Regions from separate parts of the Agaribacterium sp. ZY112 genome, predicted to be linked through region 2. Evidence: predicted binding sites of a transcription regulator. Region 2 holds the regulator's gene; each other region holds the start of a gene.

Region 1 (10,748 bases), 2.1 Mb from region 2:
GTTCAATTTACCACTGCTGATTCGCAGTCGGCACCTATTTGAAATAAGTGCCGATTTGCGCTCAATATTTGCAGGTTTAAGCTGATTGACAAGCTTGCTTGCTAGGCCAAGCTAGGCATAGGCTCCCTATCAAAACTTGAGATGCCACTTGCATTGGTCTGTTGCCAAAGTGATTGGATTAACTCAAGACGCTTCTCTTTGTTTTCCCAGTCACCAGCGGCTAACCAACGAACAATGGCTTCGGCAACGTTTGGGTAGCCTACGGCTTTTGCGGCGGGGGTCTCGAGCCAGCGTTTTACTGCATTGCTATCGAGCCTATCCATTGATGAACCTAAACCAAGCACTTCAAGAGCTTCTGCATTACTGAGTTGCTCCATTTGCCCGTGCAAGGGTTTTACCAGTAGTTTTTTGCCTAGTTGAATCGCCTCGCTGCTTAGCTCGAAACCAGCATTGCATATCACACCCGAAGCACTGGCAAGGTCTTTTTTAAAGCCTTCACGAGAGAGGGGTTTTAACTGAATGTGACCACGACTTTCATATTGTGCAAAGGGACCATAGAAAACAAATAAGGTGTTTTCAAATGGCTCTAATAACTGAATCACTTGCTCGGGTTCTTCAAAACCTAAATAAACCAAGACTTTATTGGGGTCCACAGGGTCTGGCTGTGTATGTGTTTCAGCGATTGGAGGTAGTATTTCACTATTAAAATGGTGCCAGTGCAGGCCGAGTTCAACATTGGCTGGAGCAAAGTGTTTCATTACTAAGCTGCCAGCGAGTGAATGCCCGCGTCGGGGTACATCGTGGTGAAATGCGTATTGATGCCCCATGCCAATACAGAGCTTGCCTTGACGCTTGGCGGCCCACGCTGTAATGGGTTCAAAATCAGTCATTACTAAGTCGTATTGACTTAAATCGAGGTTTTTTATATCGCGCCACAATTGCAATAGGCTGTTTTTTTGAGCTGTCTTAAGTAGTTTTATTTTGCCGGCTTCGTGCTGAAACGTGAGGCCTTTGCAGCAGCGCCAGTCGCCAAAAGCTTGCATGTCAAAAAATAGCTCACGCTCGCGTCCTGAAAAAAGAAAGTCTGCTTCAATTCCATTGTCTGCAAGATAGGTATTAATCGCCCGTGCTCGCGTAATATGGCCGTTTCCGGTGGCCTGAACACCGTAAAGAATTTTCATAGAGAAATATAAGAAACCACTAGATAAAAAACGGAAGATCCCATAACTGCGCCGGCAAGTATGTCGGTAGGGAAGTGTACACCAAGAGTCACCCTGGCAGCTCCAACGCATAACGCCCAAGGAAATAGAATCCAAGTTAGCATTGGGAAGAAATAAGAAAACATACAAGCCATCATAAATGCGGCAGAGGTATGACCTGATGGGAAGCTAAACTGATCTGAAGGTCTTACAGCACTTTCAAAGCCAGGAATGGCTTGGGGAGGGCGATTGCGTTTAAATAGGCTTTTAAAAACCTTATAAGAAACACGTTCAATAATAAAACATAAAGCCATAACCTTTGCCACAAGCCAATTTTGGCTGAATAAAAAAGCAAGCCCTGTCAGTACGTAAAGGGGGCCGTCGGCACTGGTTGATATAAAGCGAGCAATGCCTACAGCCTGCTTGCGCCAACGCGCTTGAGCTAGCCATATAAAGGTATCTACATCTACCTGATGAATGCTTTGTAATAAGCGCATCGGAATTCTCGCTTTTTGAGGTTCTATTCAATCTAGCCAGTAAAAATGACAATCTTGTGTCTTGCTTGTGATGCTTTTGTGACAGTGGTGAGTGATTTAGCGCTCTGTGCTACCATCGCACTTTTTTATCTGTGGGGGAATACCAAGCGTGCGCCAACAATTAATCACGATGCTGGAACTGCAAGACGCAATGAATACTAAGGTGAATGCGGACTGGCGTGAAGCTGGTAATGCTTGGTATCGAGCAATTTGGGTTGAATGTGCTGAGCTGTTAGATCATTACGGTTGGAAGTGGTGGAAAGCGCAAGAGCCAGATATAGAGCAAGTTGAACTTGAGCTGATTGATATTTGGCATTTTGGTATCAGTATCGCATTGGAGCAAAGCTCTAATTATGAAGCACTTGCGCAAGAACTAGAGAGTAAACTGTTTGTTGATGAAACTAAGGGGGATTTTCGCGAATCCCTAGAGCTATTTGCTTTGAATACTTTGCAAAGTAAAGCCTTTGATGTGGCAGGTTTTGCAGGCTTAATGCGTCTTGCTGGTTTAGACTTTGATAGTTTATTTACTCGTTATGTCGCAAAAAATGTGCTTAACATCTTTCGCCAAGATCACGGTTACAAAGAGGGCAGCTATATTAAGCTCTGGGCTGGCAAAGAAGATAATGAGCATTTGATGGAAATCCTTGCGCAGTTATCAGGAGCTGAGTGCACTAAAGAGTGTATTTATAGTGAGTTAGAGGCTCGTTATCAGTCTATGTGTTAGGGCGCGCTGATTAATTTTCATTTGTAGCTAGGCCTTAAATGATTTTGCTTTATTTTGGTGCGTTATTTGGGTGATGTCTATTTAATGCACTTTTTCTGCCACATGACTTTTTCGTCGTTTTCCTTATAATGCGCGACGATTGTTCAAAACATACATATTTAACGGAGATATATTGTGAAAGCACCCGTTCGAGTTGCCGTAACTGGCGCCGCTGGTCAAATCAGCTATTCCTTGTTGTTCCGCATCGCCGCTGGTGAAATGCTGGGCAAAGATCAGCCAGTTATTTTGCAAATGCTTGAAATTACGCCTGCTTTAGAAGCATTAAAGGGTGTAGCAATGGAGCTTGAAGATTGCGCTTTCCCTTTGCTTGCCGGCATGGTTTGCACTGATGACGCTAATCTTGCTTTTAAAGATGCAGATTATGCTTTGCTTGTTGGTGCGCGTCCCCGTGGCCCAGGCATGGAGCGTAAAGACTTGCTTGAAGCTAATGCTGCGATTTTCTCTGTTCAAGGTAAAGCAATTAATGATCACGCTTCACGTGATATTAAAGTTTTGGTTGTTGGTAACCCTGCTAATACAAACGCCTTGATTACTCAGCGTAATGCTCCAGATATTAACCCTCGCCAATTTACTGCGATGATGCGTTTGGATCACAATCGTGCCATGTCTCAGCTGTCTGAGAAAATCGGCAAGAGCATTAATGATGTGAGCAAGATGACGGTATGGGGTAACCACAGTGCTACTCAATATCCAGATTTGCACACTGCTAAAGTGAATGGTGATGATGCGATCAACCTGGTTGATCAAGATTGGTACGAAGGCACGTTTATTCCTGATGTACAGCAGCGTGGTGCAGCAATCATTAAAGCGCGTGGCGCATCTTCTGCAGCTTCTGCAGCGAATGCCGCAATCTTCCATATGCGTGACTGGGCACTCGGCACTCCTGAAAACGATTGGGTGAGCATGGGTGTTTATAGCGATGGCTCTTACGGTATAGAAAAAGGCCTGATTTACTCTTTCCCATGTGTTTGTAAAGATGGCGATTGGGAAATTGTTCAAGGTCTTGAGATCAGTGAGTTTTCACAAGAGAAAATGAACGCTACTGAAACCGAGCTTAAAGAAGAGCGCGACGCGGTTAAAGCATTATTGCCTTAATCCAGTTAAGCTTTTAAGTCGTATTAAAAAGCGCAGTTTATTCTGCGCTTTTTTTTGCCTGCGTGTTATTCGTCTATTTTAGTTGGCAGGCCTACTGCTATGTTTGTTTAAGTCATTGCCATTTTTTATTAGCTAAGGCATTAAGGGCGCTAGCAAGCTAAGATGCATGTTTGGTAAATAAAGCGCTTAATATATAAAAGTAAAAGTGTTAAAAGTCATTAGAGCTAGGAGAGTGTATGTCACACCCAAAGGTTGGTAATAAAGCCCCTGCGTTTAATTTGTTAAATCAAGATGGCGAAAAAGTGAATTTGTCGTCGTTTGTAGGTGAAAAGAATGTTGTTTTGTTTTTTTACCCTAAAGCTTTAACGCCTGGTTGTACAACTCAGGCTTGTGGTATTCGAGATAGCCAAGCAGAGCTGGCTCAGAGAGATACAGTGGTCTTTGGTATTAGCCCAGACCCTGTCGCACGCTTACCTAAGTTCATTGAAAAACACGACTTAAATTTTCCCTTGCTTTCTGATGAAGACCACAAAATTGCGGAGAAGTACGGTTGCTGGGGTTTAAAGAAGTTTATGGGTAAAGAGTTTATGGGCCTGATACGAACCACCTTTATCATTGGTAAAGATGGCCGTTTATTAAAGGTGATGGATAAATTTAAAACTAAAACACACCACGAAGACTTATTGGTTGAGCTTGATAGCTTGCTTTAGTTTGTTAATTATAAAGCCATGATTTAATTGTGGCTTTATAATCTTTAATCAGTCGCTTTTGTTCTCGCCTGTTTAAGTGCAATCTTACTTCTCTTACTCATACTCCCATCACTCCAAAGTACGAATATTATTCGCCCTTTATGCGTTCGTTATCCTGCCTAAGTGTGCTTTTGCGCATACAATTCTAATATTGTCGCTTTTATCCCCAAGCTGGCGTCATCGGTGCTGAAATAGACGTGCAAATCTAAATTTAAAATTTATAATCGAAAGCCATGTATTTACATCTGCTGATAACTATATCGCATAAGCAATGTGCGCTTTTGGAAATTGAGTGACCGATTCAAACCAGATAAAACAAGAGTCAGGGCAGCTATCTGCTGAGACCCATCGATTCAATCGCGAGCAATTTACGTCTGCATGCTTTGAGAAAAAAGCCAGTAGTGTTTATCTTCGTGATCTATATCGACTGATAGTGAATCATCAGCAGTTCGGCTCGTTTAATGAAGTTTTGAGCTTGCTGTTGCGTAGCGCCAGTGTCCAGTTTGGAATGCAAAATGGTGCAGTATTAACGCCGGTGTCTCCAGAAGTCTTTGAGGTATGTGCTTCTTCCGATGCAGAGAATTTGTTTCCAGGTCAGCATGTTAGCCTTCAAGAGTGTGGTGTTTTAGCTGAGCATAAAGAGTCGCGTTTTGTTTTGAGTGAAAATTGTTCGACAAATGCTACAAAAAGCGACAAAAATCCTTATAATCTAATGCAGACCCGCGCCTACTTAGGGATAAACCTGGATATGGGTGACAAGCAGCGCGGGCTGGTGTGTTTTGTCTCATCCGAGGTGGTAGACACAGCGATGGATGAGGCAAGCATGTTGTTGCTTGAACTCACGGCGGAAGGAATAGCCTGTATGATGGATTTACAAAATGCGCGTGCACAGCGCAAAACCGAAGATTTAGCCATTTTTGCCAGCGGATCAATGAAAACTCTAGATGAGTATCAGGCTGCTGCGGACTTACCAGAAGGCCTTGGTATTTCAGGTAAAGTGGTTGAGGTGCTTAAACGTCGCATAGGTCAAAGCTCTCTGAGTATTGATCACATTGCAGAAGAGCTAAACCTGAGTAAGCGCACTTTACAGCGTCGTTTACAGCAGCAAGGTATTAGCTTTGCAGAGTTACGCGATAAAGTCCGTTTTCACTTTTCTATTGATTATCTGATTCGCCAACAAACGTCCATAGATCGTATCTCCTCGACTTTGGATTTTTCTGATCGCACCAGCTTTACCAATGCCTTTAAACGCTGGACGGGGCTTTCACCAAGCACTTTCCGTAAAGTGTTCAGGGATTACGCATAATCTCGCTATTTAAGGGCTAGCTTGGCTAGTCCTTGATTGCCTACTTAGCTCATCTTTAGTAGAGTTGCCGCCTGATTTTTTATACTAATCAAGAGGTTACTCATGAGTTTTTTCATCGCTGAAGCGGCTGCTCAAGCGCAAGCCAGTGCTCCTGCTGCGTCCCCCAATGCCGGTTTTTTAAACATTCTGCTTTTAGGTGGTTTGTTTGTATTCATGTATTTTATGATTATCCGTCCTCAGCGTAAGCGTCAAAAAGAGCATCAGAGCTTAGTTGATGCCTTGGGTAAAGGTGATGAAGTGGTTATGAGTAGCGGCCTATTAGGTAAAATCGTCGAGGTTGATGAAGCCTATGTAACGATTAAAGCTGCAGATAGTGTTGAGCTTAAATTTCAAAAAGCCAGTGTTCATGCGGTACTTCCAAAAGGTACGATCAAAGCTATTTAATTATTAGCTTTAAGCTGTGCGCTTAAATTAGCGTGCAGCTTTGCTTTCCCCTTCGCTCGCGCTGTTTTATGCTTTGTTTATCACAAAGGAACAGTGCCTATTATGCTACGCCATATCCCCCCTCGTATTCGTCTTGCTCAATTACCGAGCCCTCTGCGTGAATTGCAGTCCTTAAGCCGACGCTTTCCTCGGCAGCGCTTGTGGCTCAAACAAGATGAGCTAACGGGTATGACTCTAAGTGGTAATAAGGTTCGTAAGCTTGAGTTTTTACTTGCTGATGCTATTGAAAAAGGCTGTGATACCGTTATCACTTGTGGTGGTGTTCAAAGTAATCACTGTCGTGCAACGGCCTTTGCGTGTGCCGAGTTAGGCCTGCGCTGCGAATTGATTTTAAGAGATGATCCAGATCTTAACGGGCAATCCACATTAGGGCAGGGCAACCACGTATTGAGTCTCATGACGGGGGCGCAGATAGAGCTTCTATCGCAGCAAGAGTATACCAAACAACTTAATAACCGCTTTAAAGAAAAAGCCAGAGAAATTGAGCGAGCAGGGCGTAGCCCTTATTTAATACCAACTGGGGGCAGCAACGGTAAAGGCGTGTGGGGTTACGTTAATGCTGCAAAAGAAATTTTGGAGCAGTGTCAGGGGCAAGGCTTTAACCCTGACTTAGTCGTCTGTGCAAGTGGCTCAGGTGGTACTCAAGCAGGCTTAACGCTTGGTTTTCATGAACTGCATGTGCCCACTCAGGTGTTGGGTATGGCAGTCTGTGATTCTGAAGCTTATTTTCAAAAGAAGGTGGCGGCGGATATTAATGAGGCTGCCCAGCAAAGTGGCTTAAGTGCGGTGGAGCGTGAAACGCTGATAAATGAACTGAGTATTCAGGTGAATGCGGATTTTATTGGCCCCGGTTACGCCCTGGGGTATAGCAAGCTGTATCAGCGCATGGCTGAGCTGGCTAGAGAAGAGGCAGTTTTATTGGACCCTGTATATACCGGTAAAGCGATGCATGGTTTATTGTCTTTGTTAGAGCAGGGGCAGTTGGCCGATTATGAAGATATTGTCTTTGTTCATACAGGTGGGGCATTTGGGGTATTTCCACAGGCAGCTCAGCTAATGGATACCATCTCGTAGATAAGCTTAAGAGTATTTATTGATGCATGAAAAGTTAGTGGTAGCTATATCTTCCCGGGCTCTGTTTAATTTGGATAACAGCCATAAGGTGTTTGAGTCAGATGGTCTTGAGGCCTATAGTCGTTACCAAATTGAGCGCGAGGAAAAAGTGCTTGAGCCGGGTGATGCCTTTCATATGGTCAAAAAATTATTGAGCATTAATGACTTAATAGAAGGACCGGAGCGTGTGGAGGTTATTCTGCTCTCGCGTAACAGTGCCGATACGGGTCTACGGGTGTTTAACTCCATTAAACATTACGACTTGTCGATCACTCGTGCCGCTTTTACTGGGGGGCAGAGTCCTTATCGCTATATAGCTCCCTTTAATTGCCATTTATTTTTATCTACCAATGCTGATGATGTACGCCATGCTTTGAGCCATGGTATCGCCGCCGCGACCTTGATGCCCTCTAATAAAGAAAACCTCGAATCACCAGAGCTGCGTTTTGCTTTTGATGGCGATGCTGTGCTGTTCTCTGATGAAGCTGAGAAAATATATAAAAATGAAGGTTTACAGGCTTTTACTGCAAGTGAAGTGGCAGCGGCGAAAAAACCCTTGTCGGGAGGCCCTTTTAAATCGTTTCTTGCCGCTTTACAGAACCTACAAGGCGAGTTTGCCGAAGATCAATGCCCCATTCGCACAGCGTTGGTAACGGCTCGTTCAGCTCCTGCACATGAGCGTGTAATACGTACGCTTAGAGCTTGGAATATTCGTATTGATGAAAGTTTATTTTTAGGGGGCATGGATAAAGGGGCCTTTTTAAAAGCCTATGGTGCGGATGTCTTTTTTGATGATCAGCCAAGCCATTGCGAGTCTGCTCAGCAACACGTTGCAACGGGGCACGTTCCTCATGGTGTGGCTAATGCGTAAGCACTACTCCATAAGCCTGAAGCCTCTTCTAGGACCTATGTGTTGAGGTTATAGAGGTATGGAGAAAGCAAAGGCGGCTCAGCTAATAAAAACAAACTTCAAGCCAATACCAAATAAGATAAACGCCAGTATGCGTTGAAGTATGTGGTTGGGGATTTTGCTTGCAAGCTTGGCTCCAAAATGAACGGCCGGTAGAGAGCCCATCAATAAGCCGGCAAGCAAGCTCCAGCTGACACTTTCATTCCATACATGCCCTAAGCCTGCGACTAAGGTCAATGGCACTGCATGCGCGATATCGGTGCCAATAACGTTAAGTGCAGGTAAGCGCGGAAAAAGTGTTAATAAGAGAGCGGTGCAAAAAGCGCCCGCGCCAACAGAAGACAGAGTTACAAACAGCCCAAGTAGAATACCCGCAACAAATGTGACAGGGCGACGATGTTGGTGTATCCATCGATTGTGTTTACTTTCTTCGATTGCCTCGGTTTTAATTCTGCTTTTAAAAATAACAACAATCGATGTGAGTATTAGCATAATGCCTAAGGCTAGCTCTAAGCCTGCGCTGTAATCAGTGTCTTTGGCTATGAGGAGTTTAAGTGCAGCGCTTGTTGCTAAGCTTGCAGGAATACTGCCTGCTAGTAATAGCAGTACTACGTTCCATTTAATGGTTTGTTGGCGCTGGTGGCTAATTAACGCTCCGCTTTTGGTTGCAGCTGCGTAAAGTAAATCGGTACCAATGGCAATTTTGGTCGGTATGCCTGAAAAAATCAGTAGGGGAGTCATCAGTGAGCCGCCACCGACCCCTGTTAGGCCTACAGCAAGGCCTACTCCAGCACCACATAGAATGAAATACAGCAAATCAGGCATAAAAAGAGAAACTTAGGTCTAAACTAGGTAAAAGTGGCTGGCAAATATACAGATTTATAACTATTCTACAAAAGAATATTTGCTTATATTTTTATAACTAAATTAGCTTGAGTCGACTGGGAAGGTCGATGTCAGCCGCGTGGCTAAGAATGATCATACGGCTGGAGCGAGCAAATTTACTGCGGCCGAATGGAGGGTCTATGAAACTGCAGCAGTTGCGTTACATCTGGGAAGTTGCTCATCACGATTTAAATGTGTCAGCGACGGCTCAGAGTCTCTATACCTCTCAACCAGGTATCAGTAAGCAGATCCGCTTACTCGAGGATGAGTTGGGTGTGGAGATTTTCTCTCGAAGCGGTAAGCATTTAACGCGGATTACACCTGCGGGAGAAGCTATTTTGCGCACTGCCGGTGAGATTCTGCGTAAAGTAGAGAGCATTAAGCAGGTGGCGCAAGAGTTTTCGAATGAGAAAAAGGGCAGCTTGTCCATTGCGACTACCCATACTCAAGCTCGCTACGCCTTACCTAAAGTGATTGAAAACTTTATCTCTGAGTACCCTGATGTCAGCTTGCATATGCATCAAGGCACTCCGATGCAGATATCGGAGATGGCTGCCGATGGCAGTGTCGATTTTGCGATCGCGACCGAGGCTTTAGATCTTTTTAGTGATCTCATTATGCTGCCGTGTTATCGCTGGAATCGCTGTATTTTGGTTCCCCGCAATCACCCGCTTGCCCAGTTGAGTGAGCTAAGTCTTGAGGATGTGGCCAAGCATCCTATTGTGACTTATGTTTTTGGTTTTACTGGTCGCTCTAAATTGGACGAAGCGTTTATGCAGCGCGGCCTAGCTCCTAAAGTGGTGTTTACTGCTGCGGATGCTGATGTCATTAAAACCTATGTTCGCTTAGGTTTGGGTATCGGTATTGTGGCTAAAATGGCCTACGATCCAGAAACCGACTCCGATTTAGTGGCCCTTGATGCAAGCCACTTGTTTGGTGCAAGCACCACTAAGCTTGGTTTTAGACGGGGGACTTTTTTGCGGGGCTTTATGTATGAATTTATTGAAGCCTTAGCTCCTCATCTTACTCGTGAGGTTGTTACAAACGCTTTTAACTGCCACTCGAAAGTTGAGTTAGACGAGCTCTTTAGCAACATCAAACTACCTGAGTATTAGGCTTTAATACAGGCTTGTTTCCTCGCTATTTAGATAAGAAAAAGGCCGCTATTGCGGCCTTTTTGCATATTAGCGCTGCATTAGTCGTTTAAAGGAAGTCGAGATCGTTGTTGTCCATAATCTCTTTGAGCTCATCTGCTTCTTCTGTCTTTTGGTTTAGCACGTCTTTTACAAACTTCATGTAAACAGTGTAAACCTCAGTAGAGTCGCCATTCTCTACAACAAAGAAGGGGGCTCTATCAACATCCAATTCTTTGGCAAGCTTCATGCCCGCGCTATCTGGATCTCGCTCATCTGCAACCAGCACTTCATCAATACGCTGCATCTGACCACTGGTTTCGAGCTTATTCAGTACGTCACCACACTTTTTGCAAGGGCTGCCATCAGCAAGAATTTTTTTAACCAGCGTAATTTTCATCGTTTGCTCCTAAGTCTCTGTGTGCGAATGCACGCTAAGCCTTATATGGGGTTACTTTTTCACATTACCAGAGTGAAGACCGCATTCTTTTTTGGTGGCTTCTTCCCACCACCAGCGGCCGTTGCGCTCGTGTT
Region 2 (10,748 bases):
GCATCGTAATAGGGAAAGAGTACTAAACCGCTAAAGTACCAGCATATAGAAAAATAAAAAGCAGTTGCTGTGGCGCATAGGCTTACTGTTATATAGGTGATGATCTTATTAACGCGTTTATTCATGATTTTATTTGGGGGCCGAGCGTTTATTTTGTCGCTGAGCACCGCGATGCTTATGTGTGTGTTTATTCGGGCTTCTTTTATATTTTGTTCTTGGTGCTGGGTCTGCCACTTCGATAACTTCATAGTGGCCAGGTTGCAATAGCTTATTGGCTAAGCGCCACTGCCCGACACGTACGCGTATTAAGCGCAAACAAGGGTAGCCAACAGCTGCGCACATACGGCGCACTTGGCGGTTGCGCCCTTCACGGATGGTTAATTTAAGCCAAGACGTTGCAATGGTTTTGCGTTCGCGAATGGGGGGAACCCTTGGCCATATGAGTGCTTCGAGCTCTGAGCTAGCCAGTGTTTCTGCTTGCGCAGGTAGGCTGATTCCGTCTTTTAGCTCAACGCCTTGGCACAAGCGGCTAAGTGCTTGTTGATCAATTTCGCCTTCTACCTGTACCCAATATTCTTTTTCTTGTTTCTTTTTAGGGTTGGCAATTTCATGTTGAAGTTGGCCGTTGTCGGTCAACACAACTAAGCCTTCACTGTCTCGATCTAAGCGGCCTGCAGGGTAGACCTTACGTAATTTGTCATCGTTAATATAATCAGCCAACGTAGATCGGTCTTGGCCATCGGTAAATTGGCTAAGTACGTCATAGGGTTTATTGAGTAATACGATTAAGGCCATGGTGTTTCGCTACAGTGTGGATCTGTAGTGTACAGGACTCTTATACAGTGGCTCTAGCTATCGCCTCTACTTAGGTGAATGAGCACTAGGGCTAGCGCTAAGCTATAGCTCTGATTCCAGCCAAGTAACTTAATCCGCAAACACTCGTTGAGTTGTTCTTTGTGCTTAAAAAGACTAACTACTTTATTGAGAGGATCTTGTGGCTGTGGGGGAGCTTTGAACATAGCAAGCAATACTCGTTGAAGGTGTGCATCGGTAACAATGGTATCGAGTGCTTCAAGTTGGCTAATATTAAAAAGTAAGTTGCTAAATTGCTTCCCAGTGTGTCGATATACGGCGATACAGTGACCTTCTGTATCAATTAGCTGAGTGTCTCTGAGTTGCCAGCTAGTATGCTCACTGAGTGAATTTATTTCAACCAGCTCTCGCCCAGCTTTGTGATGCTGGACTATGTGCAAACTGTTATGAGAGTCTTCCAAGTCAATAATTTCACTCTCTTGCATCACATTAAGGCGGCGATAGTGTTCAAGCAGGAAGCGCTCCTGCCCTTCTATTAGGCAGCGATAGCTTTGATGCTTATTGAGTTTGCTGTCACTGGTGCTCTGCTCGTTACTTATAACGTGCAGGTTTAACATGGTCATAGGCATTCCATCTGCTTGCTTTAACTTTAGCCAAGAGCTGAAAGCTTGCATAGCTTTGCTAGTTGCAGAGTTTATAGGCCTAATACTGGATGGCGTGTGTAGCTGTTTTTTAGCGCAACCAAGCATATAGTTGAGCGACATAAAAAGTGAATCAATAGGACAGTGATTATGAGTAAGCACCACAAAATCGACTATTTGGAGTTTCCTGCCTGTGATTTAGAGGCGACACAAATATTTTTTGAGCGTTTATTGGCTTGGCAGTTTCAGTCGTACGGCCCTGACTATATAGACTTTAATGATGGCGTCTTAAGTGGTGGCTTCTACCGCTCTGAACTTAGGTCTAGAGCGGAGCAAGGAGCTACGTTGTTAGTGCTCTATTCTGAGGATCTTGAGCAGAGCTATAAGCAGGTGCTTGAGTGCGGGGGGCAGATAAGCCAAGAGATCTTTTCTTTTCCAGGCGGGCGTCGTTTTCACTTTATCGAGCCCAGTGGTAATGAGTTAGCTATGTGGCAGCGCGAAGGCTAAGTTCTACAACTTAGCCTTTAATGTCTTTTTGAATGCGCTCTGCTGGGAAGGCGCAAGTGAAGGTGGAGCCGCTGCCCGGTCGGCTGGTCACACGTAATATGGCATCGTGACGAATTAATACATGCTTAACAATGGCTAGCCCAAGGCCTGTGCCACCGGCAGAGCTCGCGCGGCCACCATCGATACGGTAAAAACGTTCGGTTAGGCGCGGTATATGTTTGGGGTCTATGCCAACACCGTCATCACTAATATGTAAGTCAAACATAGGGCCATGTGTTTGAGTCCAAATGCGGATGTTACGACCCTGTTCTGTATCTCCGGCAGCGTATTTGACGGCGTTAAACACAAGGTTACTAATCGCGCTGCGCAGTTCTTTTTCACTACCGCGAATATAGATAGATTCGGCGACTTCGTTGACAAGAGTGTGACCACACTGGTCGATGGCTCGAGCGTCGTTGATGATAAGTCCGCATAGCTTGTGCAGGTTAACACTGCTGTTCTGGCCTGTGCGGTCATCCGTTTCGAGCTTGGTGAGTGTGATTAGATCATTCACCAAAGAGGTCATACGCATGCCTTGCTCGTGCATCTGCTGCAATGCCTTTTGCAGTGTTGGCTGAATATTGGGCATGTCTATCAAGGTTTCTACATAACCGCGAATGACCGTTAGTGGTGTGCGTAATTCATGGCTTACATTGGCGACAAAGTCGCGGCGCATTTGCTCAAGTTTGGCAACACGTGTGACATCGCGAACGACAATAAGGCATTCACCAGCACCAAAGGGGTGAACTTGGAAGAGCAGTTGTTGTTCTTCGTTTTTGTAGTTTTCTATTTCAAGAGGTTCGCTAAAGTCTTCGGTATCAAAATAGTTCTGGAACAGAGGCTCGCGCATAATATTGGTAACACGCTGACCCAAGTCTATCTTCTGCAGACCGAGCATGGGGCCGGCAGCATCGTTCCACCATTCAATATTGGCGCGTTGATCAACGAGTATTACGGCATCGCTTAAAGCCGAGGTCATTTGCTGAACACGGCTAACGACGGTTTGCAGGCGGCTCTTTTCTTTGTCGTGTCGCTGGGCCATCAATTTGATGTCGTCAGCCATTTCACCCCAAATACCAAAGAAGTTGTTCTTTTTCACTTTGCCAATACGGGCTAAAGCGATCCAATCTTCCAGTTGGCCTAGATTCCGTAAAATCCAGATAAGGTAAGTAGCGAGTGCAAAAATTGCGGCTTCGCGGCCAATATCAAACGATAAGCCAACAAAAACAATCGAGCAGAAATAGACAGCAAACCACCGGATCTCGGTGGCTAAACCCTTGCGCATAAAGAATATCTTATGAGTGTCGTGCTGGCTTTATTCTGTAGCCACACTGACGTTGTTAGAGAAGCGGTAACCCGCGCCGCGCACAGTTTGAATGTAACGGTCGTGATCTTCAAGCGTTAAGGCTTTACGCAGGCGTCGAATATGAACATCGACGGTACGCTCTTCAACATAAACATTGGAACCCCAGACGTGATCGAGTAGTTGGCTACGGCTGTAAACACGCTCTTGATGGGTAAGGAAGAACTCTAATAAACGATACTCGGTAGGCCCAATTTGTACTGCTTTATTGTTAATGGTGACTCGGTGGCTGATTGGGTCTAAGCATAAGCCATCAACATGAATCGGCTCGCTAGGTTTTACGGCCTGAGTGCGGCGCAATACGGCTTTTAAGCGTGCTACCAATTCACGTGGTGAAAAAGGCTTGGTGATGTAGTCGTCGGCACCCACCTCAAGGCCTTGGATTTTGTTATCTTCTTCACCTTTTGCCGTAAGCATGATGATAGGAACTTGCTGGGTGAGGTCATCTCGTTTGAGGCGACGGGCAAGTTCGATACCACTGGTGCCGGGCATCATCCAATCAAGTAGAACAAGGTCGGGTTGAGCATCAACAATGATGGCATGTGCTTGTTTGGCGTCTTCTGCCTCAATAACATGGTATTCGGCCATTTCGAGGGCTACGCGTAGCATGTCCCGAATAGGGGCTTCGTCATCAACGATCAAAATGGTTTTTTGGTTCATCATTTGCGCTACAACTCTACTTGTCTTTGGCTCTATTTCCGTGTGACAGATTTAATAAAGATTTGGTTACGCTTTTATGACAAGTTTAGGGTTGTTTGCAATTTAAGTGTAATAAATCCGCAATTAAGCCATTTAAAGTGCCAAATCTAAGGCAATACCAAAAAATATCGCCATACCAACATAGTGATTGTTTAAGAAGGCTTTAAAGCAGGCTTTAGCTTCTCTATCTCGTATTAACCACTGCTGGTAGATAAAAAGCCCTGTTGCAACAACTAAACTGAGCTTGTAATAAATACCCAACTCAAAACGTTGGCCAACTAAAATAAGTGCAAAAATCATTAAGGCTTGCAGGGTCATGGTTATGACTTTATCAGCCTCACCAAACAAGATGGCGGTACTTTTAACCCCTATCCTTAAGTCATCTTTACGATCAACCATGGCATAAAATGTGTCATAAGCAACGGTCCACAGAATCACGGCTGTAAAAAGTAGCCAACTGGGCAGGTTGAGCGAGCCAGTTTCAGCACTAAAGGCCATGGGCACGGCCCAAGCAAAAGCGGCTCCAAGCACGACTTGTGGCATATGCGTGTGGCGCTTCATAAAGGGGTAGAGCGAAGCCAGAGCGACAGCCCCGAAACTTAATAGAATAGTCAGTTGATTCGTAAATAACACAAGTATAAAAGCTAGGCTGCATAGTATTGCAAAAAGACTCAGCGCCTCTTTACTGCTTAGCGTACCTTTAACTAGCGGGCGTTGTTGGGTGCGTTTGACGTGTCCATCCACTTTGCGGTCTGCAAAGTCGTTAATTGCGCAACCTGCTGAACGCATTAGCAGCACACCGGCAATAAATATAAACAAGTTAGGCCAGCTAGGTAGGCCGTCGGCAGCGAGCCAAAGTGCCCATAACGTCGGCCATAGAACTAAGTAAATACCAATGGGTTTGTCGAGACGGGTGAGGGCAATATAGGCGCGTATTTTTTTCTTATTGAGAGTCATAGTTCAAATCAGTGCTTGCTTACGGCGAGCATAGCGCAGGAGTCTATAGTGAAGAAAGGCCGATTTTACGCTCATGCGAGGCTGTGCTCTAATGTTGGCTCTATTACGGCATTTCAAGGAAGCATCTATGTTGCAGAAGACGTCGCAGAAAGCCTTGCTTCATTCAATTGTGGCAAGTGCGTCTTTGAAACCTGCTGAGGCGGAGCTGGTACTTGATTGTTTAGTTGAACAGCTGAGCTTAGCGCTAGCCAAAGGGCAACGTATTAGTTTACCCAGGCTGGGTACTTTTGAGGCTTATTTGCGTGCTGAGCGACAGGGGCGTCATCCTCAAACGGGAGAGGCTCTGACTATTGCTGCTTCTAAGCAGGTGCGCTTTCGTCCGGCCCAAGCCTTAAAAGATGCACTTAATCCCCCACATAATAAGTAGATTTAATAAGGAAAACAGGTGTTGAGACTTCCTCTTTATCAACAAATTCTGGTGGCGATGGCGTTGCCTATCGTCTTGAAATTACTGTCGGGTCTACTGGGTTTTAGTTTTGATAAAACGACGGTTTTTTTAGGCTTAAACATCTACGAAAGCTTTGCCTTTTTAGGTGATATGTTTCTAAATGGCTTAAAAATGGTGGTTGTACCCTTAGTGCTTGCTTCCATGATCTGTGCGGTAAGCGGCATCGCTGGGCGGCGAGATTTGGGGCGAATTGGCGGCAAGACCTTAGCGTTTTATCTGCTATCGAGCTTTGCGGCTATTATGGTGGGCCTGTTTTTTGTAAACCTATTGGCTCCAGGCATTATTGATGGCGAGCCTGCCCGTGACTTACTGGCGCTTAGTGATGACAGTGCTGTGCAGGCGAAATTGGCCATGGTTGAAGGCAGGGGCAGTTCAGACTTAGCTGCTATTTTCTTGCGTATGTTGCCGCCGAATATTATTGGCGCTGCAGCGGCAGGTCAGATGTTGGGGTTGATTACCTTTGGTGTGCTCTTTGGCTATTTTATGATGCAAGTTGCCAAAGAAAAGCGCAGTGTGCTCGAGAATTTTTGGCAAGGCGTCTTCGAAACCATGATGCTGATCACTATGTTTATTATGAAGTTCGCGCCTTTAGGGGTCTTGGGGCTTATAGGTAAAGTGGTGATGGCCACCGGTTTTGCTGGTATTAAGCCGATGCTGTTGTTTATGTTGACGGTTTTTGCAGCATTGCTTGCCCATACTTTTATAACTATGCCACTGGTTTTAAAGTATGTAGCGAAAGTTAACCCTTGGCGCCACTATCAAGCGATGGCCCCTGCCCTACTAACGGCTTTTTCTACCGCCTCGTCGTCTGGCACTTTGCCTCTAACCATGAAGTGCGTAGAGCAAAATGCCAAAGTCAGTAATAAGACTGCAGGTTTTGTCTTGCCACTCGGGGCGACCATCAATATGGATGGCACCGCTTTATATGAATGTGTCGCTGCCATGTTTATTGCTCAGGCCTATGGTCTGGAATTAAGTTTTGTGACCCAGTTCACCATCGTCTTTGTGGCCTTGTTAACTTCCATTGGCGTTGCCGGTATCCCAGCCGCCAGCTTGGTTGCGATCACTATTATCTTAGCGGCGATTGGCTTACCTGCTGAAGGTATAGGCTTGTTGCTGCTGACCGATCGCATCCTAGATATGATGCGAACCGCTGTGAATGTTTGGAGTGATTCGTGTTGTGCAGTGGTTGTGGCGAAATCCGAAGGTGAGACACAAGTCTTGGCGCAGAAGTAAGCCAGGCTCTAGCTGCACTAAAAAGGGCGATCTTTGATCGCCCTTTTTAGTGGTTTCAATGTTATTAGTCTTAGTTTTTTAGCCTCGCATTTTCTCGGCAATGGCATCAAGGTCGTTGCCTGATTCTAAAATATTAGCCACGGTTTCTTTGGCCGTTTCTTCATTTAAGTGCAATGCGTCAAATATGCTTTTATCAATAGGAGCCGGCAGTATGCTGCCATAACCTTGGTTGGCGAGCAGTTGCTTGGCTAGGTAGTTTAATTTTGCGTAGGCGGCATGTTCGCCATTAAACATAGGATTACTTTGTTGGCGTAAAGCGGTGACGACCTCTTCGGGCATATTCCAATTATTAAGTAGCCAGCTTGAAATCTGATTGCTGCTCACTCCTAGAGTGTGTTGTTCTACCGCGGGTGGGTGAATATGTGGATTCGCAGATTTTGCCCTTGTGAGTAACTGGTAATAAGGCGGGAATATTTCGGCCACAATTAAGCTGCCAAAATTGTTTAATAAACCACTTAAATAGGCCATACCAAAACTGGGCCTGTGTTCACGGCTAATGCTGGTTACAAGACCTTCAACCGTTGCAGCTGTGTAAACGGCGTTTTGCCAATACTCATCTACATCACTTTTACTGAGCGCCTTCATTGTTAAGGTTTTGCCTAAAGCTAGACCTAGGGCCAAGTTTAATACCATGTCAAAGCCAAGCACGCGCACAATGGCATCGTGAACGCTTTTTATTTTTCCGGGAGCCGAATAATAAGGGGATGCAGCCCAGCTTACGACTTGGGCAGCCAAGCTTGGGTCTATTTCGACGATATTGGTAAGGTCATTGATGTCAGCGTTAGGATCTGCTCGCAATTTGATAATACGTTGAGCTGTTTCTGGCAGTGGTGGTAGTTCTAGAGTTTCATCCAAGCGCTGTTTTATACGTCTCTCAGTGAAGCGCTTAACAGATTCGAGAATGTGGGCTTCGTCATTGGCATTGCTCTCATCCATCACGGGTGCAGGGCTGCTAAAGCTGCCTATTTCACAAGGTTCAGCCATGGAGCTGAAGCTGTCGTGGTTGAGCTTTACCAGTTGCTCGCTGTCACCTGAATCAAGAAGGAGCTCTTCTTTTTTAAGCAGGCTCTCATCAATAAAGGTGGGCATGTTTTGCCATTGAGGGATGGCCGGAACCGTGTGTAGTTCCTTGGCATTAATTAGCGACCAGACTTCTTGTAATTTAACTCCCTCGAACTGGCGGCCAAAATGGCGAAACATCGCATCAAGATCGACGATATTACCTTGAGGAACCAAAACTTGTACTTGTTGGTTTTGGTTGTCTTTGAATATTAATCCTTTTACCAGACAGCTCATATCATTCTTCGGCACTATGCTTATTGGTTTGTTGGCTACGGGTTTGGGCGTGATGGTGTAGGCTACGTTCGGTTTATCCTGCAGAAGATCGATAATCTTTTGCGATACTGACATGCTGCACCTCCTTCAAGGGCCGGTCTACAGTGAATTCCGTTTTTTAATAAAACGACAGGCTCCTGATTAGCATAGTTAAGAAATTTTTGGCGTGAAGGATTTATACTCAAAAAGAGTGATGTGGATTAAGCCTTGGCTGTGTTCAAAAGCTGCGAGCTTGTTGCGGCCTAGTCGATATCGACGTAGATAAGGGGGATAGCTTCGGCATCAAACTCTTTGATTTTGAGTTCTGCCAAGTCTTCTTTGTAGTTACAGTTGAGTGAGCCATGAATGGAGCCACTTTTACTGAGCAAGTGAACGGCGCAACGTAACAATAATACGTAGTCCCTATAAGGGCCCTGGTAGTTACTATTATTCTGCTCGCGCACGGCTGTGACTACGGCGTCGGCCAGCCCCCATTGTTCAAGTAGGTAGGCTGTGATGTTGCTGTGGCTCACGCCCATCAATTCGCTTTGTATTGCTAAATAACTTTGATGTGGGTTTGCCTTTAAGAGCGAGTGAATGTGCTCTTGATAGTTAGGGCATAGCTGATAAATAAGCAGCTGACCAAAGTTATGCAATAAGCCAGTTAGTTTGGCTAAACCTAAGCTGATTCCTTCGTCTTTTTCGCTTAAGCAGGCTAGCGTAGTAATGGCTTGGCTGACAACAAGGCTCTGTTTTTGATAGCGACGGCCGACAATACGGTCGTGTTTGGTCGGCAAAGCGCTGGCTTTGAGTGATAGGCCAAATTCACATAATTCTTGAGTGTCGAACATCTCTAAAGCGCTGCGTAAGCATCGATCATGTCGGTATTCTACGGCATTGCAGTGGCGTAACAGCTGGGCAGCTAAGCTCGCATCTGCTTGAAAGATATGTTCGATATGAGCTCGTTGTTGATAGCTAAATTCGAGCTGCTTAAGTGCTTCTACTGAAGGGGGGAAGATTTCAAGCTCGATGGGCTTGCTAAGGCGTTGTTTAAGGCGCTGTAGGGCAAAATCAGTACTGCTTGCCAGCGATTCTTTTTGCTTTTCGGCACAGTGGCTAAAAGGGGCTGAGCGAGATTGTTTTATGATCTGCTGAAAGTCGTTTTGTTGAAGCTTTACGCTGGCTTGTTTATGCAAGCAGTCTAAATAGAGGCGGTCAAACTCAAATAAAGCCGCATCCACATAACAATTCAAACCTTGCCAGCGAGGCAGGGCAGGTAAGTGTGTAAATGCTTTGGGTACTTGAGAGCCTGTTAATGCTTCGAAACTGCCACCAAAATATTGATTGAGCAAAGCCGGCTGAATAAAGCGTTCGCTGGCAACTAGAATTTGCACATAGTGCTGCTCACCAGATTCTTCTTTGTGCAGAAATAACACGGCGCGAACCACACATTCACCTTTAGATACTTTGGTCTGTATCAGGGGGATGGGGTTTAAGCGATGGTTGAGGTCCCTATGCTCCAACCAATGCTGTAGCTGGCTTGCAGAATCCATGTTGCGCTCTCCTTTGGCGCGATTGCACAGTAGTCCTTACTGCTTAGTTGTTGACTCAACTTTACAGTGGCGCTCACCTTACCTTAGTCGTCACGGACGACAAAGGCCTTACACGACAAATTGCACATACAAAAAGATGAGCGTTAGTTTGCTGTGCTCTTGAGCACAGTTTACAAGTGTAGTTTAAGCCAATGCGTAGTCTTGGCGTTGTCCAAACCACCTTTGAATGAGCTTCTCAACCGTTTCTGGTTGTTGCTGAATAAGGCTTTGGCCGTATTCATGTACTAAGTCGAGCATGTGGGCATCGCGTTCGTGGTGAGCTACACGGTAGAGCATATCTCCGGCTTGACGCTTGCCTAGGAATTCTCCTGGGCCACGCATTTCTAAATCTTTCTCGGCGATATAAAAACCGTCACTGCTCTCTCGTAACACCGCGAGGCGCTGCTTTCCGTGTTGGCTGAGTTTGTCCCCATGTAATAAAACGCAGTGGCTGGCAGTACTGCCACGCCCTACTCGGCCACGTAGCTGATGTAGCTGGGCAAGGCCGAGCCGCTCGGGGTTTTCAATAATCATAACACTGGCTTGAGGTACATCGACGCCAACTTCAATAACGGTTGTCGCGACCAATATCCTGCTATGGCCTTGTTTGAAGCTGGCCATACGCTGTTCTTTTTCGGCGGGTTTTAGGCGTCCATGAATCAGCTCGCACTTGGCGTGTGGCAGTGCTTCTTTAAGTTCTGCATAGGTTGTTTCTGCATTGGCTGCACTTAAGGTTTCGCTCTCTTCGATGAGAGGACATACCCAGTAAACTTGTCGCCCCTCAGTAACGGCAGCATCAACGCGTTCTATGATGTCGTTTTTTCGTTTTTGGCTAATGGCGACGGTTTGAATGGGGGTTCGTCCCGGAGGCAGTTCATCAATAATACTGAAATCAAGTTCGGCGTAGCTGGTCATGGCTAGTGTGCGTGGAATGGGCGTGGCGGTCATGACCAACTGATGGGGGACGAGGAGGCTGTCATTTTTATCGCGCAAGCTTAAGCGTTGGGCGACACCAAAGC
Region 3 (10,748 bases), 1.6 Mb from region 2:
AACTTCTGCTACCAAATCGGCCAAGAAAGTTTTGCTTACAGGTGCAATGCTGCTTAAGCCATCCCAGCCTTCGTTAAGAACGACTTCTTCTAGTGTTTGTCCGTCTTTTGTTAAGCCAAGCTCAGCGTCTTGCAACCACACACCAGAATCGGCAATGCTTTCTAGATCTGTTGCGTTACTAATATCAATCTTATACAAGTGTTTCATTGCGTTTGCATCTGAAGCAAAGAAAGCACCGTCGCGCTCAATAACTACAAACTCAGTTGCACTTAAGGCAAAAATACCAGACTGAGAGTTTTGCGTTTTTTCTTGCTTATATAAGTATTGCGCCACACTACCCGTTTCAGTATTTATCGTAACAATACGCACAATATCTAAGGCCTTTACTGCGCTACTAGGGTTGTACATGGTTGATTGCATAATACCGACAAGTGTTTTTTCATCGGGTGTTATGGCTAAACCCTCCATGCCCCGGTTGGCTCGGCGGTTGGCAAATTCGGCAGGTAGGTTAAAGCTTACACGGTCGTCGCCTGCAAAGGCATTAATGCGGCCTATCTCCGTTCCATCGGCAGCAAAGTGAACCATATGTGGGCCGTATTCGTCGCTTACCCAAAAGGTGCCATCTGATAAGGCCACTAGACCTTCACCGTCTAAGCCATAATCATCTAGCTGTATTGGGTTGGTGGTTTCATTGTAGGGCAAGCCCATATCTTCACGAAGCACTTCAATGTTGCCATCTTCTAACACAGCATATGGCGTTTCACCTGTTCCACCTAATGCAGAGCTATTCGGCAAACCAGTAATTAACGTTCCATCTGGGCGCTTTAAGAGTATGTCTTCGATACGCTTTATATCACCGTTGGCTTGAAGTTCGAATAGACCTATACGCGGTGTGTAATCTGCAACTGGGAATATTTTACCTTTGCCTTGTGCTCCAGTGTAGGTAGCGTTAGGCCCGCGATCAGTTAAGGCGTAAAACTGCTTGGCATTGCTGGGGTGTTTAACCATGTCGGAGCCATAACCACCGTTACGGATTTCAAATAATGCACCTGGCTTTGCACCATCTTCTATGTCGTTACGTAATACCATGTAAGGTAAAGCAGAGCCCTGTACGCCGACGGTATTGGCGTCACAGTCATAGACTGTTGAAGTCACTTCGCTATCGGACAAAACACCATCTGTATCGTTATCTAAGCCAGAGCGAATCATTAACCCACCAAAGGCACATTCGCTATTACCAAATGCAAGTAGCTCGTGGTCAACCAAACTGTTTAGACCGTTAGTCGCGCTTGCTCCGTTCGTGCCATTAGTACCGTCCGCACCACTTTCGCCGTTTTCACCCTTTTCGCCATCATCGCCGGCACATGCCGTTAGCAACGTAAATACACTTAAAGAGATTATGGTTTTTCTATACATAGCTTATACCCTGAACGTGTTAAAGCAGCGCATGCTAGTGACAGGGTTTTACATATTAACGACATATTTATTACAAATTTAATTTTCAATCAAAAGGCCAGAGGTTTAGAAATAACTTTAGGAGTCAACGACTTATGCTCGAATGGTACTTTATTATGCCCAACTTACGCCCAAGCCAAGAGGCAAAATAATCATGCTGAAAAGGTGGCATATTCCCCTCTGAAAGGATTATTACTTTTCTTTTTAATGGGCGTTAAACCATCAAGGACTTAAGCTGTCGTCATCTATTTTTAACCATTTAAATCTACGCCTTTAATTAATAGCCCTACATTCTTTAATGTCTTTCATGCTTGCTACACCACTATTGGAATAAGTATCGATGGTTGGCACTTATTAATGCATTAATAAAAAATCAAGCTTGTTATACTCAGTTAACAGTTGCATCGATCTAGTCTGATCGGCCTGTTTTTTTTGATTTTCCCGTTTTAAAAACTTTATCGTTTATTAAGTATGAGCTTACATTCTCAGTAATCCGAGAGAATTCGTAGTACTCATTATATTGCTCTGAAAATTCGAATATAAAGTCATTAATTTACTTAAGGAAAAGCTATGAAACCCGGAATTACCCACAACCTGAAAACCATATCCAGTGATCCAGACAACTGGATTCCTAAATTTCCTAACCCTGCTGATTTTAGATTTGATTATTTTAAGCTTTTACAAGAATCTCCAAATGGTCTGGCAACAGTACATGGAGACGCTCCTACAGTCGCTATCGTAGGGGCTGGTGCAGCAGGTATGACAACGGCAAGAGAGCTGCTGCGTTGCGGGTATCATGTAACAATCTATGAAGCCAGTGGAAGAATCGGCGGGCGTTTATTTACAACAAAAAACCCCTTAGACACACAAGGTGGTGGTGCCGATAATTTGGACCATGCAGGTATGGAACTGGGTGCTATGCGCATGCCTTTTTTTAGTAAACCAGAAGATGACAATAGTATTTTGGGATACTATTTAAATAGTGAAGCTGGGGATAACAAGGCAATACTGACGCCATTTCCAAACCCAGGTGCGGCACCTGGCAATACCGGCATTTACATTAATGAAGGTTATGGGCCACAAGGTGCTCAAACAGACTCGCCAAGTTTGATTTCATGGCCCGAAGAAAGCCCACCAGATAATGTTGTTTTGCAAGAACTCAACAAAAAAGTGAATGAGTTCGGTGCTAAATTCTCAATTCCGGCCCATACCTACTACACGCACAACAATGAGAATTGGTTAATCTGTTGGAATAAAATGGTAGCTCACTATGAAACCATGACCTTCAACGATTTGGTACTGGCAGAGGCTATGTCGGTCGAAGAAATAACCCAAAGTATTAAAGACCCACTTACTTTTAATGGTAATGTCGGCGGCTTTGGCATGAGTGCTGAACAAGCCAGTTTATTGTATACCATCGGTACAGGTGATGGCAGCTGGGGTGCTTTTTATAGTATTAGCTCGTTGTGGTTTTTGCGTTGTACTTTTTTTGGTTTTGATTCCAACTTACAAACCGTTGAAGGTTTAACAAGCCCCTCATCCCTGCCCTTTTTTAATGAGAGCGTTTATGATTCCTCTTCTAAACCTCTAGCGCCGCCGATCTATGAGGGCATCCAATCTCTGGTCGAGTATTTATATTATACTGATATTCCTGGTGACTCGAAGAAATCCTTACATGCTGATAGTAAGCTTTATGTAAGCTGCCCAATAAGCAAAATAGAAAAGAACCCTAACGGTGGTGTGCTAGTGTACTCACCACAATATCCTAATGGGCAACAGTATGATCAAGTTGTTGTTTCGTCTACCCAATGGGCAGCTCAAATGTCGATTGAGTTTTCTGGGTTTTCAGAAACTCAATTACCAGATGCCAAAATAACCACCTCACATACCCAACATAATATTTCTAGTTGTAAATTATTCTTCCCTTTAACCGGGCAATATTGGAATAAAAATAATTACCCAGATTGCAAAATCCCACAAATCATTGTTACTGATACGTTTGTGCAAGATTTATATGGCTTAGCATGGGATAGCAAACCTGACGACAAAGGCATTTTATTGGCAAGTTACACTTGGGAGGACGACTCACTCAAGCTCTTACCTTATGAAGAAGATCGGTTAGCCGAGCTTGTACTTGCTGAACTCCGTAACATCACCATGAGTACGGTTGGTCAGGACATCACTCAGTACATTGACTCGAACTTCCCTGTGACGATTCAATGGATAAAAGAGCCCACCTACATCGGTTGCTCTAAATTATATCGAGCACATAACGAAGCCGATAACATGTTGGATTTGTCTTACAACCAATGTTATTCCTCTGCCTCCGATCTTTATTTCGCAGGGGAAAACTATGGTGTAGAAGGAGGATGGACAGAACCTGCCCTACGCTCTGCAATGGATTGTGTCATTCATATGCTAAATAACAACTCAAATGCGACGTTTAATTGTGCCAGCTTCAATTTTGATCGTGATTACCCTAGCTGGCCCGTAACCGTCTTTGCTGATGTCGCTTGGCAAAAAACCGGAGTGAGTATTCCTGCAGGAGCTACTGCACAGGTGTTCTATATCAGTGGTGAGTGGACAGATAACCCCAATGAAAACGGCGGTGCTTTGTATGGCCCAACGGGAACCCCTCTCGAAACACCAGCTCAGCCTGGTTACACCTTACCGGGCGCAAACGAAGGCGCGTTAGTTGGTAGAGTCAATGGCGGTGATGCCTTTTTAATTGGAGATGGAACCACCCTACCAGCGGGGCTTTCTGGCGAACTAGAGCTATGTATTAATGACGATTTACTAGGGCAATACGGCGCTGGGCTGACTGATAATCAGGGCAGCATTATGATGCAAGTGTATATTACCCCTGCTTAACAATTATGCTTATTCAGCTGTAAGAATAATCAGTTAACTATCGACCGATATTATTTTATAGGCTTTACGGCTTGTATTTTAATATTCGGTCGATTTGCATATAGAAGGAAGGAAAAAGAGGAAGAAACTAACACGGAGCTTATTGAAAAATGAAATCGATATTAATTGTTGGTTCTAGCCGTGGAATCGGGGCTGAGTTAGCAAGGTACTTTTCCCAGTCTGGAGATAAGGTTATTGGGGTATCTAGATCTGAATCGTCGCATTGTGAATGGATAAAGGCCGACATAAGCACCGCTGAAGGCATACAAGATGTCGCTAAGAAAATAGCTAATAAGACCATTGATGCTCTAATATTCTCTTGCGGAATTTGGGAAGACGAAGGTTTTACTGACACCTTCGACTTCCGAAAAACCAGCTATACAGAAACCTATAACATAATGCTTGCTAATCTAGTTGCCCCTATAGAGCTTACAAAAGCTATTAGCAAAAACCTTTCAGCAGCTACAAACCCAAGGGCTATTTATCTTGGCGCTCTGTCGGGACTAGATCACATAGCATCTATACAGGTCGCTTACGCTGCCAGTAAGTTTGGTTTACGAGGTGCCATTCAAAGTTTACGTAAAGCTCTTAAGGCCGAAGGAATTGGTTTCACCGTTATCAACCCGGGCAATGTTGCCACCGAAGAGGTATTAATGGATATCGAACAAGGCGGCATTAAAGAGCAAGTCCCTATCCCCATATCAGATATCATTTTAAGTACAGAAATGATTTTATCACTTTCAATAAGTGTAGAGCTTGGTGATATTAATTTAATGCAGAAAGATAACTAATAGAAGTAAATAGTAGTGGGCTGCAAGCAAGCTTCATTGGAAACCCAAAAAAACTACGCTGTAATATTGGCATAAATCAACACAAGTAACTGCTTATGGGTTTAGAAAACGCCATTGAAGATTCGTACGACAATCATATCAACGACATTTATAAGATCTTATCTGAAGCGATTCTCTTAGCAAACGGCGACGAAACTGAAATCACCACTGCAGAGTCAAAGTTTAAAAAAGGTTTGGCTCACGCAGAAGATATTAGACTTCGTGCCAGAAGATTGGCTGGCTTAGATTAGCCTCAGCTATGACTTTAAGGGCTCAGACACTATAAAAGCCCCTTACAAAAAGTTGCAACGAACAAGTGCGTTCCTCCGCCTTCCTTACTGTAAGCTTCTGCGCTATAGCTTTAGCTAGGCACACCAGCAGGCACATGAAAATCTGTTGGCGTTTCACCCTTTTTTTAGACACAGCGCATACTTTAAGAAAAGTTATACGCACTTATATTGACCCAACTTTCCAGCCTCTTTATTGTAACACTGCAATTTTAAAAATATAAAGAGCACCAATATAGGTGGTCGCCATCACTACTAGCAAGAGTAAATCTGAGTGCTTCTTTACAAGAAGATAGGCCCTCATCGCTCTACTGTTTCAAGCACTGATTCTCAGCGTATCTGTGCCCAAAGAACGAGCGATTTATAAGGCTCGCACTCTGAAAACTAAGCCCTCAAATTGCATCTTTCGCGAACATAATAATCACTCCGCATAGGTGCTAATAAACAACTCTTCACAATATGGTGTCATTATGAAAAACAAGGTAGTTAATTGGCCAGTGCTCGCTTTTGGCTTGGCGCTTCAAGTTCTTTTTTTAAACCAAGCCCATGCAGGCTTTACGGTTTCAGGTACTCAGTTACTCGATGCCAACGGCCAAAACTTTATTATGCGGGGTGTTAACCACCCTCATGCTTGGTATACACATAAAACCTCATCCTTTGCAGATATCGCCGCCACGGGCTCAAATACCGTGCGTGTTGTTTTAAGTGATGGCCAGCAATGGTCGCGTAATAGCGCAAGCGATGTCGCTAATGTTATTTCACTGTGTAAGGCCAATAAATTAGTGTGTGTCTTAGAAGTTCACGACGTGACAGGCTCTGGAGAAAAACACGAGGCTGGAACCTTAGAAAAAGCAGCCCAATATTGGGTAGATATTAAAGACGCTTTAATTGGCGAAGAAGATTACGTCATTATTAATATTGCCAACGAACCTTTTGGCAACAACCAAGCACCAAGCGCATGGGTCGATGGCCATAAATCAGCCATTAGCACACTACGGAATGCAGGCCTAAGCCACACCCTACTTATTGATGCCGCCAACTGGGGGCAAGATTGGCAAGAAATTATGCTTGATAACGCCAGCATTGTTGCCGAAGCTGACTCACTTGCGAATACTTTTTTTAGTGTTCACATGTACGAGGTTTATCAGAATTACGACAAAATCGATAACTATATTTCGAACTTTCAAACCAAACACAACCTACCCATTATCGTTGGTGAGTTTGGCGGTGATCACAATGGTTCACCCGTTGATGAAGACTCCATTCTTGCCGTCTCTGAACTCTACGGCACAGGCTACTTAGCTTGGTCTTGGTCTGGTAATGGTGGCTGTTGCACCAACCTAGATATGGTACATGGCTTTGATAAAAACAATTTAAGCAGCTGGGGCGAGCGTATTATCAATGGCGTTAACGGTATTAAAGCGACGTCTAAATTAGCGTCTGTATACGACACTAATTCGCCTTCACCAAGCCCAACTCCTTCGTCGATACCTACACCGATTGTAACTCCTAGCCCTGTCGTCACACCTAGCCCGACTGTAACTCCTAGTCCTGTCGTCACACCTAGTCCTGTCGTCACCCCTAGCCCAGAACCAGGAGCCTTAACGTGCAGCCATACCGTGATCAACTCATGGCCCGGCGGCTTCCAAGGTAGAATACAAATCAGTAATACTACCTCAACCACCATTAATGGCTGGCAAGTTTCTTGGGAATATGAAGATGGTTCTAGTGTTGCTTCAAGCTGGAATGCAAACCTATCAGGCACTGCTCCCTATGTAGCAACAAACCTTAGCTGGAATCGTCAAATTCAGCCAGGCGAATATAAAGACTTTGGTTTTGTAGGCAAAGGCAGCGGCTCTGCCATGAACGTGCGCTGTCAGTAATCTTTATCGCTAGACGTGCCCGTAGTTCAGGGTACGTCTTAGTATTAAAACATTAGAAGCTGCCGTGATTCCAACAAGTTCAGCTTCTGGCTATTTTTATTAAATACTGTTTCTAACAGCCAAGCCAATAACGGAGGTAATAGTTACCGATAGTAAGGAGCCGAGTAGCACATACTCCGTAAGCTTATGGTTTTTTGTGTTATTTAAATCCCCAAAACGGAATATAGACTTAGCCGCTAATACAAAGCCTATCACCGTAAACTGGCCTGTAATGGTGAAGGTTAATATCAGTGTTCTCTCCAAGTAGCCTATTACCTCCCCTCCAGAAATTAAGCCTTTAGTACTCTCGTTTTCTTCAGGAGTATATTTAGTCAAGATAGAACCAATAAGAATGGAAGTAGGCTTAAAAATAAGAATGTAACTAAGCGCAATGATTAGATTGTTTTTTGTAAAAACCACCGCCCCCAAGCCAGCAAAGGACCACTGTAACTGCGCTGCATGTAAAGCAACAACGATTAAAATAAAAACGTGCAAGGCCTGATCAACAACAAAATACCTTAGCTGTTTTTTTGCATAGGTCTTCCAAAGGTCAATCAGCCAATGTGAAACACCAACGACAAACCACGTACATATCACCGAGCGCCAGCTGGCCGTGAAAAACAGAATAGGAACACAGGCAAATGAAGCTTGCATTATAGCGTGATAGAGCAACTTAAGTGATCTCTCATGCCGAGTGTTTTTATCCTTAACCCATTCAATAGGCTGCAGATAAAAATCAGTAATAACGTGTAATATAAGTAGAGATAACAGTAGTATTAAGAATGCGCTCACAAGAAAAACTCTCTTACTTTCAGTGAGAATAACTGAGTGTATTCAGTTATAAAATTTAATTTTGCAGTGTTGATAGAGCGGTTGATAGACACCCTATTAGCCCCTAATTGCTGCGCAATTTCTTTTTGAGTTATGGGCTTCTGGTTTTTTAACATAATGTATGTGATTGCACTCTGCCGCTCTGTCATCTCTGATACATGATGATCTACATAGCTTGTGAGCAGAGCAAAACAGTCATTAAATGGCGGTGACAGTGTTGTCACTTTTAAGGCATCTGAACTCATATTATCCAGCGCCCTACCCGACAAGGTAAACGCATCACCAGTCGAACTAGCGACAGTATGCCGAATCGACACATCGTGACCAATAGCAACACTGATTCTGCAATCATAACGACTACTGGTTGATAGTAAACTGGTTCTAATAAGCAGTGCATATTTAGCTGCATTTTCAGCATCATCAACTAAAACCTGAAATGCATCGCCTCTACTTATTTCAAATTTATTATTTGGGTGAAGGCTACGAATAAAGGTTAGTTGTGTATTTAATGTGTATAGCAGCTCCTCATAAGCCTCATGTGACAACTCACTAGAACCAATAACATCCCCGCTTAAGACGGCGATAGGCTTATTCTGCTCTTCTTGCTTTAACTCATGCATGATCAGGCCCTTTTACACACTATTAACATCTCGACTATAGTAACCAAAAGACGACACATAATCCAACAGTAACCCAAAATGGGAACAGATGCAAAAGGTAACGCAAAAAGGCTACACCCAGAATCACTAACCTAAATACACTAGATTAAGAAATAAGAGCCTATGTGCACCACTACCCCCTACAAATAGTAACGTAATAAAGGCACCTTATAGAAAAGTAACAACAAAACATTACCATTCAAGTGGCACCATCCACATGCAAGTTCAAATACCTAAACACCCGCCTCCCCCCTAGTTCTAACGAACAGCTTGCCTTAGCACCCCACATAAACAACTACTGATAACTTAGAATCATAGTGTTATTGCACAACCCAGACCAAAGGTTCATGAATACCTCTCAGGCTGCATATAACCCTGATGATGATATTAAGGGACTAAAAACGCGGGTAATGGGCATCATTTATTACGCTAAGCGTACGTAAAAATCAGACTGGACACACCTATTTAACCCCCAGAACCGAGAGGCGGCACATATCGAGGTATCAGAACAGAGTGTAGAGCGATGGAAATACCAACAACTACATTTAGAGACATGCTCATTAAGCTAATTTAGTCACGGACTATTTAGACCGATTAACGATAGATAAGAGCGTTTTTCCACACGTGGACGCTCATTACCCCAGCACATCCAAAACGCTCTAGCAGCATCCATACCATCAACTACATCAAAGTTAACAACACCTATATTGATGCCTTCAAGCTATCAATTTTCTCGAGCTCTCTATCTAGCGCACTGCATTCGAGACTGTCTGTAAGCGTTATGTAAGATAAATGACCTTACTCAAGAATATTTGACTAACATTTCAAACCTCCAGCCTTGTGGGTCATAGCTGAGAGTGTGCTACTTTGCCACAAACGTCTATAAAGGTAAGCTAAACGAGAAGCCCTTCGGATTAGTTATTAATGAGAGCAGCTTAGCTTTTGCCCAATGCGTACATCAAGTTTACGCATCTCGCGTGTAATTTTGGGGCTTCCGTAACAACCGTCATGGCGATGGAAAATATTAGTTATCAGGGCGAGGTGTTCAGCATCTTCTTGTTCACGAAGGCTCGGACCGCGCCGTCGCCAAGAATTGAATCCATCTCGACTGACATCATAAAGGCGGCACATCAGTGATATAGAGTGCTTATCACGATTCAGTTCGATGAACTCGAAGATTTCCCTTTTTGTTGCAAAGAGTGCTGGATGGCTTTTTTTAAAAGAGTGTGCTCCTCCTGAAGGAGATTGTGTTCACGCTCTAGCTTACGCAAGCGCTTTAGTTCCGCTTTAAGCTCTGGATCGATCTGAATATCTTTTTTCTTAGGCATGAGTTGGCCTCGGCGCATTTTCATACGCCAAAGGTAAAGCATAACCTCATGAATATCGAGCGCTTCAGTAACGTCTTTATCTAGCACTCCGGGAATCTCGGTTAAAGCAACTGCGGTTGCCTTAAAATCATCATCGTAGAAATTGTAATGTTTGCGTCTGGCCATTTAGCACCTCCACATAGTTAAGTGAAGGTGTGTGCATTATCGGGTTAGGTTCCGGTAGGTACATAGCCTAAAATAGCTTGCTCTTGGGTTATAACAGGAATGGTATCCGCCACATAGGTATTACCATGGCTTTACAACAACGAAACCAATAACCTATTCAAGACCGAATTATTCTACAAGGCTTCTAAGCGCATTACTTCGACGACCTAAGTTTTAGAACAGGCACTTGACACAGAAAAAACAGATACATTAAAAGGTGGCCCATCTAGCCTCAAGACTAAAGCACTTACTTTCTATGCAAAGGTATACTTAAAAAGATAAAAATAGAACACTCGCAAATTTCTATAGCGAAAACACAAAC

Evidence for each region. Region 2 encodes PhoB, which activates phosphate uptake and scavenging genes when phosphate is short. Its sites were predicted from a motif close to TGTCATAAANNTGTAACA; they were not measured.
Region 1: the regulator PhoB is predicted to act here: its motif matches at 1,763-1,780, upstream of AB1S55_RS14155 (phosphatase PAP2 family protein).
Region 3: the regulator PhoB is predicted to act here: its motif matches at 1,463-1,480, upstream of AB1S55_RS11390 (esterase-like activity of phytase family protein).

The regions. Positions count from the first base shown of each region.
Region 1 covers NZ_CP166840.1:3,252,627-3,263,374, reverse strand. Annotated here, with positions in the region: gene AB1S55_RS14160 (MJ1255/VC2487 family glycosyltransferase) at 102-1,181, opposite strand; gene AB1S55_RS14155 (phosphatase PAP2 family protein) at 1,178-1,696, opposite strand; gene AB1S55_RS14150 (dUTP diphosphatase) at 1,845-2,459, shown strand; gene AB1S55_RS14145 (malate dehydrogenase) at 2,634-3,614, shown strand; gene bcp (thioredoxin-dependent thiol peroxidase) at 3,851-4,324, shown strand; gene AB1S55_RS14135 (helix-turn-helix domain-containing protein) at 4,656-5,669, shown strand; gene yajC (preprotein translocase subunit YajC) at 5,772-6,113, shown strand; gene AB1S55_RS14125 (D-cysteine desulfhydrase family protein) at 6,216-7,247, shown strand; gene AB1S55_RS14120 (5'-nucleotidase) at 7,270-8,157, shown strand; gene AB1S55_RS14115 (sulfite exporter TauE/SafE family protein) at 8,236-9,021, opposite strand; gene cysB (HTH-type transcriptional regulator CysB) at 9,222-10,196, shown strand; gene AB1S55_RS14105 (hypothetical protein) at 10,285-10,614, opposite strand; gene AB1S55_RS14100 (phosphoadenylyl-sulfate reductase) at 10,666-10,748, opposite strand, start outside.
Region 2 covers NZ_CP166840.1:1,028,265-1,039,012, forward strand. Annotated here, with positions in the region: gene AB1S55_RS04505 (alpha/beta hydrolase) at 1-125, opposite strand, end outside; gene AB1S55_RS04510 (pseudouridine synthase) at 130-795, opposite strand; gene AB1S55_RS04515 (hypothetical protein) at 849-1,436, opposite strand; gene AB1S55_RS04520 (VOC family protein) at 1,605-1,961, shown strand; gene phoR (phosphate regulon sensor histidine kinase PhoR) at 1,972-3,285, opposite strand; gene phoB (phosphate regulon transcriptional regulator PhoB) at 3,316-4,023, opposite strand; gene ubiA (4-hydroxybenzoate octaprenyltransferase) at 4,156-5,019, opposite strand; gene AB1S55_RS04540 (HU family DNA-binding protein) at 5,147-5,446, shown strand; gene AB1S55_RS04545 (dicarboxylate/amino acid:cation symporter) at 5,465-6,763, shown strand; gene AB1S55_RS04550 (HDOD domain-containing protein) at 6,842-8,233, opposite strand; gene AB1S55_RS04555 (HDOD domain-containing protein) at 8,401-9,690, opposite strand; gene recG (ATP-dependent DNA helicase RecG) at 9,874-10,748, opposite strand, start outside.
Region 3 covers NZ_CP166840.1:2,606,464-2,617,211, reverse strand. Annotated here, with positions in the region: gene AB1S55_RS11390 (esterase-like activity of phytase family protein) at 1-1,416, opposite strand, end outside; gene AB1S55_RS11385 (flavin monoamine oxidase family protein) at 2,026-4,326, shown strand; gene AB1S55_RS11380 (SDR family NAD(P)-dependent oxidoreductase) at 4,476-5,156, shown strand; gene AB1S55_RS11375 (hypothetical protein) at 5,252-5,446, shown strand; gene AB1S55_RS11370 (cellulase family glycosylhydrolase) at 5,953-7,365, shown strand; gene AB1S55_RS11365 (DUF3307 domain-containing protein) at 7,465-8,196, opposite strand; gene AB1S55_RS11360 (hypothetical protein) at 8,193-8,855, opposite strand; gene AB1S55_RS11355 (IS3 family transposase) at 9,816-10,025, opposite strand; gene AB1S55_RS11350 (transposase) at 10,052-10,387, opposite strand.